Regions from separate parts of the Streptomyces sp. H51 genome, predicted to be linked through region 1. Evidence: riboswitches for the same ligand, from Rfam matches in the RefSeq annotation. Region 1 holds a riboswitch; each other region holds the start of a gene.

Region 1 (4,204 bases):
GAGTGCTCGAAAATGAGAAAATAACGAAAGATCCGGTGACGCCGACGTGCGCTCCGGCGCCGAACGGCAGGATCTGCAGCCGCACTTGCGGCAGGCGCGCCGCCTCGACCAGCCGTTCGAGCTGCCGCGCCATGACCTCGGGCCCGCCGATCTCCCGGCGCAGCACCGCCTCGTCCAGCACCGCGCTGAACTCCAGGGGCGGGTCGGCCCGCAGCACCTTCTGCCGGGCCAGGCGCACCTCGACCAGCGCGTCGAGCCCCGCGTCGTCCAGCCCGCGGGTCGCGGCCCGGGTCACCGCCCGCGCGTACTCGGGCGTCTGCAGCAGCCCCGGCACCACCGACGTCTCCAGGGTGCGCATCGCGTCGGCCTGGGACTCCAGGCTGATGAAGTCGCTGTAGTCCGGCGGCAGGATGCCGCGATAGGCGTGCCACCAGTGGTGCCGGCCGGTGTTCTCGTCCGAGCCCGCCAGCACCAGCATCAGATCGCGCAGCCGCGGATCGGACACCCCGTAGGCGTCCAGGAGCAACCGCACATCGGCCGGTTTCACCCCGCTGGTGCCCGTCTCGATACGACTGATCTTCGACTGGTGCCAGCCCACCAGCCGCGCCGCCTCACCGCTGGTGAGCCTCGCCTCGGCGCGCAGCGCGCGCAGTTCGGCGCCCAGCTTCCTGCGGCGCACCGCGGGACCGTGCTGCATGGGTCCCTCCTTACTCCTCATGAGGCGCCCCGATACGGTCTCTCGTGGCAGAGTTCACCGCTTTGAGCGACAGATATATGCATATCTCGGTGGATCGCCAGCCGTGGCCGGTGCGGTGATGGCAGTCTGACGGCCAAGCACCAGTCCGGGACCGTACTCGAACCATCCGCTCCGTGTCGGACCAGCGGTCCCGTGGGAAAGGGACGACGTCGCCATGGCAGACCATCTGGAAGCATCCGTCACCCTGCCGAGCGATCCCGCCTCGGTCTGCGCGGCCCGCACCTACGCGATCGACACCCTCGTGGAGTGGGGCCTGGCGCCGCACACGGAGGTGGCCGACACCGTCCGGCTGATCGTCTCCGAGCTCGCCACCAACGCCGTCCAGCACACCCTCGGGCAGTCGCCCACCTTCACCGTCGGACTCGAACTCGACCGCGACGAACAACTGCGCATCGGTGTCACCGACAGCCACCCCCGGTTCCCGAAGCGGCTGCCCGCCGCCGTCCAGCAGGACAACGGCCGCGGCCTGGTGATCATCCGCTGGCTGACCGCCGAGTGCGGCGGCAGGCTGTGCGTGCGCCCCACCCGGGAGGGCGGCAAGACCGTCTCCATCGAACTGCCGTGGAAGGTGCCGGCGCGGCCGGTGCCGGCGGCCGGCCAGCAGGAGTCGTAACGGTGCCTGTGCGAGGAGGACAGCGGCGCCGTGTTCGCCTCGGGCGTGGGGCGGCGCCGTACCGGCCTCGGGCGAGGGGCTCGGCGGCGTCACCGGCCTCGGCAGAGGGGCTCAGCGGCGCCGTACCGGCGGCTCGCGGTGGACGGCCGCGTCGCGCGGCGGTCCCGGCTGCCTGACGACGGGCGCGGCCTGCTGCTCGGCGGACAGGCCCGCCCGCCGCACCAGGCGGGGCAGCAGCCACCACAGGCCGAGGCACACGCACAGGGTCGCCGCGCCCGCGGCCACCCCGCCCGCCCGGCCCGTCGTCACGTCCACCACGAGCAGCACCGACCCGGTGAACGCCAGCACCAGCACACCCATGCCGGTGGTGGCGAGCCGTGAGGACACCTGGACGACGCGCGGTTTGGCGCCCCGCTGGAACAGCGAGCGGTGCAGCGCGGCCGGCGCGGTGAACAGGGCGGCGGCGAGGACCGCGAGCAGCAGTGTGGTGACGTAGGTGGCCCGCTGCACCGGGTCGAGGGACGGGAAGCGCGGGGTGAAGGCCAGGGTCAGCAGGAAGGCGAAGAGGATCTGCACCCCGGTCTGGGTGACGCGCAGTTCCTGGAGCAGTTCGCCGAAATTGCGGTCGGCGCGTTCCAGCGGGGTCTCGTTGCGTGCGGTGCAGGGGACGTGGTCGGCCATGGTTGAACGGGTAACCGCCCAGGGCCGTGTCACGCCTCGTGGGGTGGCGGCGTGTCAGGGCGCCGCCACCGCACGCAAGGATCAGCTGACCCGGCCGTACCAGACGCTCTTCGTCCAGATCTTCTGCAGTCTCACCACGTCCCCGGTCTTCGGGGCGTGCCAGATCTTCCCCTTTCCGGCATAGATGCCGACGTGGTAGACGTACGAACCCGAATGGAAGAACACGAGGTCTCCGGCCTTGCGGCTCTTGGCGGAGATGTGGCGGGTCTTGTTGTACTGCTGGGCCGCGGTACGCGGCAGGCTCTTGCCCGCCTTCTTGAACGAGTACAGCGTGAGCCCGGAGCAGTCGAACCGGTGCGGACCGGTGGCGCCCCACCGGTAGGGCGAACCCTTCTTGGAAGCCGCGATCTGAAGTGCTTTCGTCGCGGGCGTCGCGGCGGCCGCGTCGGAGCTGAAGCCCGGGACCACGACCGAGCCGCCCACCGCGGCGATGGTGAGGGCCGAGGCCGTGCCGGCCCGGACGATCAGCGACGGGACACGATTGAGCGCAGTCATGCGCAACCCTTCGTCAGCCGCCTGTGAAGGATGACCTGTCGGATTCGGGCTGGCGAAGTTGCCCGGCCGCTCGCGCGGCTTCACCCCAAGGGCTGCTCGGCCCGGTCATGGCGTGACCGTTCCGGCGACCCGTCGTGCTCGGGTCCTCCACTCCTGCCGATCCACTCCTGTCGACCGGTCATCCGGGCGGCGGCAGGACTCGGCGTCCGCCCGGATCGCCCCGCCGCGGCGGCGGGGGCTTGTCGTCAGACACGGATCTTGGCTCACGGATGTCCGAAAAGCCCAACGGAAACGGGGATTTGTGTTGTTACTCACCACTCACCCGTTCGGGTGGGCAGCCCTGTGTTCGGACGCGCGTCATCACCTGCGAAGCGGCCCGGACCAGCGAAGAAATGCCTCATTCCGCCTTCCGGTCGGGCCGGTTGCGCAACTCGACCGGTCAAAAAAGAGGAGGTGTGTCTAGTCCGGAAGGCGGTACGCCGTTTGGTCCGTTTCGGCGCCGGTCCGGACACCGCGCCGGGCGACCGCCGCCCGGGCCCGGCGGATGCCTCAAGTGCCGGGCTGCGGAGGCACGGTGACCCGGGCGGTGCGCCGCTCGCCGTCCAGCACCCGCAGGGCCCGCGCCAGGGTGGGGGCGTGCAGTTCGGTCTCGCCCCGTTGGTGCATCAGGGCGAGGGCGTCACGCAGTTCGGCCGCCCGGGCCACCAGTGCCTGCGCGGCCCGCAGCCCGCGGTAGGTGTCGCCGTGGTGGGCCGGATTGATGCGGCCGAGCAGGTCGACCACGTCGAGGTAACGGTCGATCAGCTCGCCCTCGGCGCGGGTCAGCGCGGGCAGCGGCGGGAGTTCGGGAGGGATCACCGGCCGCTCACCTCCCGGCGGGCGGGACGAAGGAGGCCCGGCGGCCGGGGACGATCCGGTCCACCAGGCCGTAGTCCACCGCCTGTCGGGCGTCGAAGACCCGGTCCCGCTCGATGTCGGCGCCGATCTTCTCCCGGCTGTGTCCGGTGGCCCGGGCCGGCATCTCCTCCACGAGACGGCGATTGCGCGTCAGTTCCTCCGCCCGCACCGCCAGATCACTCGCCTGGCCCCGCACCGGCTCGGCGAGCGCGGGCCGGCGGATCACCACCCGCGCGCCCGGCAGTGCGGAGCGCTTGCCCGGAGTCCCGGCGGCCAGCAGCACCGCGGCCGTGGCGGCGGCCTGCCCCAGGCACGTCGTCCGCACGTCGCAGGAGAGGTACCGCATCGTGTCGTAGAGCACCGTCATGGCGCTGAACGAGCCGCCCGGCGAGTTGATGTACAGCGCGATGTCCTGGCCGGGGTCCTTGTGCTCGAGGTACATGAACCGGCTCGTCAGATCGTTCGCCGCGGTGTCGTCGAGGGGCGTGCCGAGGAAGAGGATCCGCTCCTCCAGCAGCTTCGCGTACGGATCCGTCGACCCGGGCCCGGACGAGGTCCGTTCGGTGAACTCGGGCAGGACGTGGCGGGCGGACGGTCGGGTCATGGCATACCCCTCCTCGCGACAGAGCTGTCCCCGGAGCTTCCCCCCGGAGCTGTCTCTGCAAAAAATGTACAGGACGTACATGACGTTATGATGGAGA
Region 2 (4,204 bases), on a different contig from region 1:
TCGGGCGCGTCACCCGGCGCGGTGCACCACCGCGTCGCACAGCTGCACCAGCGCCGCCTTCGCGTCGCATTCCGGGAGCGGCGCGAGGGCCGCCCTGGCGTCCTCCGCGTACCGCACGGTGTCACGCCGCGCCTGCTCCAGCGCGGGATGCGCCCGCAGCCCCGCCAGCGCCCGGGCGTGCCGCGCGTCGTCGCTCAGGTCGGAGTCCAGCAGCTCGCACAGGGCGATGTCCTCGGCGAGCCCCAGCCGGGCCGCCCGCTCCCGCAGCCGCAGCACGGGCAGCGTCGCGACACCCTCCCGCAGGTCCGTGCCCGGGGTCTTGCCGGACTCGTGCGAGTCGGAGGCGATGTCCAGCACGTCGTCGGCCAGCTGGAAGGCGACGCCGAGCCGCTCCCCGTACTGGGTGAGCACGTCGACGACCGTCTCGTCGGCGCCGGACATCATCGCGCCGAACCGGCAGGACACGGCCACCAGCGACCCCGTCTTGCCGCCCAGGACGTCGAGGTAGTGCTCGACCGGGTCCCGGCCGTCCTGCGGGCCCGCGGTCTCCAGGATCTGCCCGGTGACCAGCCGCTCGAACGCCTCGGCCTGCACCCGGACCGCCTCGGGCCCCAGGTCGGCCAGGATGTGCGAGGCGCGGGCGAACAGGAAGTCGCCGGTGAGGACCGCCACCGAGTTGCCCCAGCGCGTGTTCGCGCTGTCCACGCCACGCCGCACCGCCGCCTCGTCCATGACGTCGTCGTGGTAGAGGGTCGCGAGGTGGGTCAGCTCCACGACCACGGCCGACGGCACGATCCCCGGCGCGTACGGGTCACCGAACCGGGCGGCGAGCATCACGAGGAGCGGGCGGAACCGCTTTCCGCCTGCCCGCACCAGGTGCTGGGCGGCCTCCGTGATGAAGGGGACCTCACTCTTGGTGGCTTCGAGCAGTCCCTCCTCGACAGCCGCCAATCCGGCCTGGACATCGGCTTCCAGAGCCTGGTCCCGCACGCTCAGCCCGAATGGCCCGACGACGGTCACGAGGGGTCTCCTGTCTGCTGGTGTCTGCTGGCGATCACACGGTTTGTCGATAGGTCGCTGCCCCCACTAAGTCAGCGTATCCGGTCGGCTTTCGATCACCCATGCCGCCCACCCGTCCAGCACGGGCGGTATCGGATCACGGCCGGTATGTTTTCGATCACCAGATATGAACAGACATTTACTGACTTACCCAATCGGCCGAGGATCGGCCGACAGGGGAAGCGTGCGCCGAGGATCGGCGGTCGGACGGCGTCCGCGCGGCGCCCACACCAGGGGCCTTCTGACGTGGGCACGCAAGACGATCCGGGCGGCACGGGAGGGCGCCGCCCACCCGGCGACCACCCGCCACCACCCGCCACCCGCCACCCGCTGGCCGCCGACGGCCGGCTGCCGGCTGCCGGCCGTCGGCTGCCGGCCGTCGGCCGAACCACCACGCACCCGACCACGCCCGGCGTGCCACCCGCGGGCCGTCCGTCGAACCGCCCCAGGCGCCCCCACAGGCCCCCACCGAGCCGCCCCTGGCCACCCCTGGCCGCCACCTGGCCGCCCGCCGACCCTCCACCGCGCCCACCGCCGGGCGGCAGTCCGCCCACATGGCGCCACCCCGACCCACGGGCGGCCCATTGCAACCGAGTTGGCCCCATTGACCGTTTTGCCGCACTTGTGAATGCCCGTGAGTTGGCTCACGCCCACCCCCGCACCGCCGCCCGCGCGCCACACCCTCACATCCCGTTCCCCGCCGCCCATTTGGCCCTTGGCTACTGCAAAGGATCAAGCACCCCATACACCCCGCATCAAGGTCAAAAAGCCCGGCATACGAAACGGCCACTTGTTCCGGACATGTGCTCTCGCATACGTTCCCGGCCTGTCGGGCGGACGCCGAATCCTGCCGCCGCCCGGGAACAGCCATCGACGAACTCACGCACGGCAGGAGCGGGGGAACCAGGTAAGTCGCCGGACCGGGCACCGTCCCGGGACGGCTGGGGGTGAAGTCGCGTCGCCGCAGGGCGAGGCGGCCGGGCATCTCCCGCCCGAACCCGACAGCTCACCTCGCAGGCGCCGGAGAGGAACCGTCATGTCTGCAGTCACCCGGCACCCCCGCGTCAGAAACTCCCGTCTCGTCCGCAAACTCGCCGTCGCCGGCACGGGCCTCGCCGTGCTCGCCCTGCCGCTCGTCGGCGCGACCGAGGCGTCCGCGGCCACCTCGACCACCGTCACCGCCGCCTCGCTGGGCTACCCCGACAACCTCGACGGCTGGATCCGGGCCTCCCTCAGCGTCATGGCACAGCACGGCATCCCGGGCTCGTACAACGGCATCTACCGCAACGTCATACGCGAGTCCTCGGGCAACCCGAGGGCGATCAACAACTGGGACTCGAACGCCGCCGCCGGCACCCCCTCCAAGGGCCTGCTGCAGGTCATCGACCCGACCTTCGCCGCCTACCACGTGCCCGGCACCTCGTACGACCCCTACGACCCGATCGCGAACATCACCGCCGCCTGCAACTACGCGGCCAAGCGCTACGGTTCGATCGACAACGTCTACGGCGCCTACTAGGCGCGGCTGTCAGGCCCCGGAGAACAGCCGCTCGAGGACGACGGCGATGCCGTCGTCCTCGTTCGACAGGGTGATCTCGTCGGCGACGGCGCGGAGTTCGGGGTGGGCGTTGGCCATGGCGACGCCGTGGGCGGCCCAGTCGAACATGGGGATGTCGTTGGGCATGTCCCCGAAGGCGATCGTCTGGTGCGGGCCCAGACCGAGGTGTTCGGCGGCCAGCGCGAGGCCGGTCGCCTTGGTGACCCCGCACGGCTGGAGCTCGACGGTGCCGGGTCCCGACATGGTGACCGTGGCGAGGGGACCGACCACCGCGCGCGCGGTCTCCGTCAACTCGTCGTCGCTCAGGCGGGGGTGACGCAGCAGCACCTTGCTGATCGGCGCGCTCCACAGATCGCCGCGCCGGCCGACCCGCACGGCGGGCAGGGTGGGGTGCGGCATGAGGTAGCCGGGCTCGATGAGCGTGAGCCCGTCGACGCCGTCCTGGTCGACGGCCGCGTACACCTCCCCCACCTCGGCCTCTATCTTCCCGAGCGCGGTCTCGGCCAGTTCCCTGTCCAGGGTGACGGACCACAGCAGGCGGTCCGCCGCGGCGTCGTAGACCTGCGCGCCCTGCGCGCACACCGCCAGCCCGCCACCGCCGAGGGCGTCCAGCAACGGCCGTACGCGCGGCGCCGGCCGGCCCGTGACGACGAGGTGCCGGGCGCCGGCCTCCGCCGCCCGCGCGAGCGCGGCGAGGGAACGGTCGGAGAGCGTGTCGTCGCTTCGGAGCAGGGTGCCGTCCAGGTCGGTGGCGACGAGTGCGTATGCGGTGGGTGCGGCCATGATCAGAGAATACGGTCGGGCGCCGCGCCTACTCACCGCGCCCGCACGGCGGTTGCGGAGCCCGCGCCGAACCCGGCACACCGCACCGGCTTCACCGCACCCGGCTCACCGCGCCCGCTTCACCGCGCCCGCTTCACCGGGGGCGGCTGTGGACAGGCCGAAGGGTCCGGCGCCGATGACTGCCGTCGGTTGGATCAGCCCGGAATCGACACCTCCGACACGACGAACCCCGACATTGCCGACTTGTTGGACACCGTCCAGGACAACTGCCCAAGACAGGCGACTCGGCCGTAACGTGTGGCCCGGCCACATGACGGTACGCGCGGCCCCATGACGGCACGCGACACATGGTGAGAGTGAGGCAGCACCCATGCCCCCCTTCGATGTCCCCGAGGGCGACCCCTTCGGCCCGCACAACCTTCCCTACGGCGTCTTCTCGCCCGAGGGATCCGCCGAACGGACCGTTGGCGTCCGCCTCGGCGACCACGTCCTCGACGCGGGCGCGGCGGCGGTGGCGCTCGGTTCCCCGTACGCCTCCCTGCTCGCGCGGCCCTCGCTGAACCCGCTCCTCGCCGCGGGCCGCACCGCCTGGTCGGACGTACGGCGCGCGCTGACGGCGTGGGTGACCGTGCCCGCCCACCGGGAGACGGTCGAACGGTTCCTGCACCCGCTGTCCGCGGTGACCCTGCACCTCCCCTTCGAGGTCGCCGACTACGTCGACTTCTACGCCTCCGAGAACCACGCCCGGAACGTCGGGCAGATCTTCCGCCCCGACGCCGCCGACTCGCTGACCCCCAACTGGAA
Region 3 (4,204 bases), on a different contig from region 1:
GGGGCGGCGCGGCTTCGTCGTGGGGCGGGGGCCGATTCGCCGTAGCGCGGGGCGGGAGCGGCTTCGTCGTGGGACGGGGCGGGTACGGGCGGCGCCGCCGTGGCACAGGACGGGCCGGGGCGGTTCCACCATCCCCCGCCGGTGTGCGGCTGTGCCGCCCTCTCCCCCGAGCCGGGTGCGTGCGACTCGCCGGCTCGCGGACCGAGCGCGGGCGGTCCCGGGCAGTCCCGGGCGTGGTGCGAGCGTGGTGCGGGCCGGATCCGGGCGGCTTCGCCGCGGAACGGGCGGGTGCCCCTGGCGTGGGGCGGGCGCGCGTGAAGTCGGCGGGTCCGTGGAATTGTCGTTCACGGGCCGGAGGCCGGACGCAATGGCGGGTGATCGGATGGCGGCTGATCGGATGGCGGTATTCGTCACGCGGACATGCGGAAGGCGCGCGGGCGGGAATTCACGGCGCGCACGGAAAAGGGCAGCAGAAATAGAGCCCGGCTGAATATCTGCTCTTTGTATACGGCGCGCATGTTAATACCGCAGGCCAGACATGTTTACGGGATGTTGCGAGTTCCTCACACGGTCGGCGCGGTCCGCCCCGCCGCCGAAGCGCAGCCGGTGCGCGGTGGTGGAGCGCTCGGTGTGCAGCGCCGTGACCGCCCGCGCGCGCTCACCGTCGCCGCGTGCCACCGCGTCGACGATCGCCCCGTGCTCCGCCCAGGACTCCATCGGGTCGGCCGGCGCGTCCACGGCGTACATCCAGGAGATCTTCTGGCGCAGCTGGGTCAGCATCGAGGTCAGCGCGGGGCTGCGGGAGGCCTGGGCGAGCGTCTCGTGGAACCAGCCGCCCAGCGAGCGCAGGTCGTCGCTGTTGCCCCTCCTGGCGCGCTCCTGACCCAGCCTGACCAGGCCGCGCAGCACCTTCAGGTGGGCCTCGGTGCGCCGCTGGGCGGCCCGCGCGGCGCCCAGCGGCTCCAGCAGCACGCGCATCTCCAGCAGGTCGGCGGCCTCCTGCTCGGTCGGCTCGGCGACGCACGCGCCCGCGTGCCGCCGGGTCACCACGAAGCCCTCCGCCTCCAGCGTGCGCAGGGCCTCGCGGACGGGGACGCGGGAGACGCCGTAGCGGCGGGCGAGGACTTCCTCGGTGAGCCGGCCGCCGCGCTCGTGGACACCCGCGACGATGTCGTCCCGAATGGCCGTGCACACCGAGTGCGCGGGAATGCGCATGACCGACCTCCGCATTAATCCCCGTGAAACGTCGACGATTGACGTGTGTTCAGTGACTCTAATGCAATGGGCCGGAATTTCCGACGGCGGGCCGGAATCCAGGGATATTTTTTGGTCAACGGGCCGGACGGCCGGGGAGACGGAACGCCGAAAGCCCCGGCCGGTGGGCCGGGGCTCGGGTCGGAGCGGAGTTGCGGCGGACCGGTGATCCGTCCTCAGAGGTTCACGCCGTGCCTGCGCAGGTAGGCGAGCGGGTCGACGTCCGAGCCGTACTCGGGGGTGGTGCGGACCTCGAAGTGCAGGTGGGGTCCGGTCACGTTGCCGGTGGCGCCGGACAGGCCGATCCGCTGTCCCGGGGCCACCGTCTGGCCCACCGAGACGGCGATGGACGACAGGTGGCCGTACTGGGTGTACATGCCGTCGGCCATCCTGATCACGACCTGGTTGCCGTACGCCCCGCCCCAGCCGGCCTCGACGACCGTGCCGGCTCCGGCGGCGTGCACCGCCGTGCCGCTCGCGGCGTGGAAGTCGATTCCCGTGTGGCTGCCGGAGGACCACACGGAGCCGCCGGTGCGGTAGCCGGTGGAGACGTACGAGTGCGCGATCGGCGACGTGAACGCGTTGAGGCGCTCGCGCTCGGCCTCGCGGGCGGCGCGCGCCTTGGCCTCGCGCTCCTGCGCGGCCAGCGCGGCGGCCTTCTCGCGCGCGGCCCGCTCGGCGGCCTTCTCGATCGCGGCGTCCTCGGCGGCCTGCTGCTGGGCCTCCGCCTGGGCGTCGATCTTCTCGGCGACCGCGTCGCCGAGGCTGACGACGGGGAGCAGGCCGGTCCGCTCGACCGTGTTGTCGGCGGCGAGCGCCGGGGCGGCCAGAGCGCCGACGACACCGGTGGTCGCGAGGGTCGCCATGCCCGCCGCGCGCGCGGTGGTGCTCCTGAGACGGCTGGGGCGGCGGTGCTTGCCGGTGGCGCAGGTGAACGCCATGTGTGTGGCTGGTCCTTTCCTTCCCTCTCGCCTGCCGGGTTAGCTGACGGGTTCGGAGCAGGAAGGTCTCCTACGGGCCCCCTCGCCGCGGCGCGGGCGTCCGATTCACCCCAGGGACGTGGGTCCCCGGCTCCCCTGGCTCGCGCCGTACGGGGACTCGGCGATGGCTGTCCGGTGCCGCGGGTGCGGCGCACTGCCTGACGAACAGCCCGGAAGACGCTAAACGGGCCGCCTCTCCATCCCCAAACGGAAGACCGCTTTTGTAGCGCATGCCACAGGGCAGACGGGCAGCCTCCGCCTCAATTCGGGCACAAGAGCGCCCCGGTGACCCGTCGGTCACCGGGGCCCCCGCCCGCGGGTGCGGCTACTCGGCGGGCACGACGGTCACTTCGCCGATGCCGAGGGCCTCGACGGGCTCCTTGATCCGGGACGCGTCACCGACGAGGACGGTCACCAGGCGGTCCACCGGGAACGCGCTCACGGCCGCCGCCGTGGCCTCCACGGTGCCGGTCTCGGCGAGCCGCCGGTACAGCGTCGCCTGGAAGTCGTCCGGCAGGTGCTGCTCGACCTGGTCGGCCAGCGTGCTCGCCACGGCGGCCGCGGTCTCGTACTTCAGCGGCGCGACGCCGACGAGGTTCTGCACGGCGACGTCACGCTCCGCGTCGGTCAGGCCCTCCGCCGCCAGGGTGCGCAGCACCGTCCACAGGTCGTGCAGCGCGGGGCCGGTGTTCGGGGTGTCCACGGAGCCGCTGATGGCGAGCATCGCGGCGCCCGAACCGTCCGGCGCGGACCGCAGCACCTGGGCGAAGGCGCGCACGCCGTAGGTGTAGCCCTTCTCCTCCCGCAGCACGCGGTCCAGGCGGGAGGTGAGGGTGCCGCCCAGGCAGTAGGTGCCGAGCACCTGCGCGGGCCACACACGGTCGTGCCGGTCGGGTCCGACCCGGCCGATGAGCAGCTGGGTCTGGACGGCGCCGGGACGGTCGACGATGACGACGCGGCCGGTGTCGTCGGCGATCACCGGCGGCACCGGGCGCGGCTCGGCCGCCGGGCCGGTCCAGGAGCCGAGGGTGTCGCCGAGCAGGGCGTCGAGGTCGATGCCGGTGAGGTCGCCGACGACCACGGCGGTGGCGGTCACGGGGCGGACGTGCTTCTCGTAGAAGGCGCGTACGGCCGCGGAGTCGATGTCGGAGACGGTGTCCTCGGTGCCCTGGCGCGGGCGCGACATCCGCGAGTCCGCCGCGAAGAGTTCCTTCGACAGTTCCTTGGCGGCGCGCCGGGCGGGGCTGGCCAGCTCGTGCGGGATCTCGTCGAGGCGGTTGCGCACCAGCCGCTCGACCTCGCTGTCGGCGAAGGCGGGCGCCCGCAGGGCGTCGGCCACCAGACCGAGCGCCTTGGCCAGGCGGGAGACCGGCACCTCCAGGCTCAGGCGGACGCCGGGGTGGTCGGCGTGCGCGTCGAGGGTGGCGCCGCAGCGCTCCAGCTCGGCGGCGAACTCCTCGGCGGAGTGCTTGTCGGTGCCCTCGGAGAAGGCGCGGGCCATGATCGTGGCGACGCCGTCGAAGCCGGCCGGCTCGGCGTCCAGGGGGGCGTCCAGGAGCACCTCCACGGCGACGACCTGCTGGCCGGGGCGGTGGCAGTGCAGCACCGTCAGCCCGTTGTCGAGCGTGCCGCGCTCGGGGGCCGGGAACGCCCAGGGCCTGGCCTCGCCCGCGCGGGGCCGGGGGTGGAACTCCATCGTGGCGAGCTCGGTCACTTGGCCGCCTCCTCGTTGACGTCGGTGCCTTCCACGGTGGCCTCGGCCTCCGGGTCCTCGGGCGGGTCCGCGGCCTCCGCGACCTCGGCGGCGACGGGCTCGTAGACGAGCACCGCGCGGTTGTCGGGGCGCAGGCGCGCCCTGGCGGCGTCCCGCACCTCCTCGGCCGTCACGTCGAGCACGCGCCGCACGGCGGTCAGGGCGAGCTGCGGGTCGCCGAAGAGGACGGCGTACCGGCACAGTTCGTCGGCGCGGC

What was found. Region 1 has a riboswitch for cyclic di-AMP ahead of VKA29_RS09775 (C40 family peptidase). Riboswitches for the same ligand answer to the same signal wherever they lie in the genome.
Region 2: another riboswitch for cyclic di-AMP. It lies ahead of VKA29_RS16070 (transglycosylase SLT domain-containing protein); the one in region 1 lies ahead of VKA29_RS09775 (C40 family peptidase).
Region 3: another riboswitch for cyclic di-AMP. It lies ahead of VKA29_RS10910 (M23 family metallopeptidase); the one in region 1 lies ahead of VKA29_RS09775 (C40 family peptidase).

Annotation. Positions count from the first base shown of each region.
Region 1 covers NZ_JAYMHD010000034.1:94,751-98,954, forward strand. Annotated here, with positions in the region: gene VKA29_RS09760 (helix-turn-helix transcriptional regulator) at 1-697, opposite strand, end outside; gene VKA29_RS09765 (ATP-binding protein) at 912-1,370, shown strand; gene VKA29_RS09770 (DUF6328 family protein) at 1,482-2,051, opposite strand; gene VKA29_RS09775 (C40 family peptidase) at 2,133-2,606, opposite strand; cyclic di-AMP (ydaO/yuaA leader) riboswitch at 2,610-2,821, opposite strand; gene VKA29_RS09780 (hypothetical protein) at 3,156-3,464, opposite strand; gene VKA29_RS09785 (ATP-dependent Clp protease proteolytic subunit) at 3,472-4,107, opposite strand.
Region 2 covers NZ_JAYMHD010000050.1:9,361-13,564, forward strand. Annotated here, with positions in the region: gene VKA29_RS16065 (polyprenyl synthetase family protein) at 10-1,020, opposite strand; cyclic di-AMP (ydaO/yuaA leader) riboswitch at 1,921-2,094, shown strand; gene VKA29_RS16070 (transglycosylase SLT domain-containing protein) at 2,096-2,578, shown strand; gene VKA29_RS16075 (HAD family hydrolase) at 2,588-3,400, opposite strand; gene fahA (fumarylacetoacetase) at 3,771-4,204, shown strand, end outside.
Region 3 covers NZ_JAYMHD010000038.1:79,141-83,344, reverse strand. Annotated here, with positions in the region: gene VKA29_RS10915 (GntR family transcriptional regulator) at 520-1,215, opposite strand; gene VKA29_RS10910 (M23 family metallopeptidase) at 1,431-2,195, opposite strand; cyclic di-AMP (ydaO/yuaA leader) riboswitch at 2,209-2,368, opposite strand; gene VKA29_RS10905 (pitrilysin family protein) at 2,560-3,948, opposite strand; gene VKA29_RS10900 (M16 family metallopeptidase) at 3,945-4,204, opposite strand, start outside.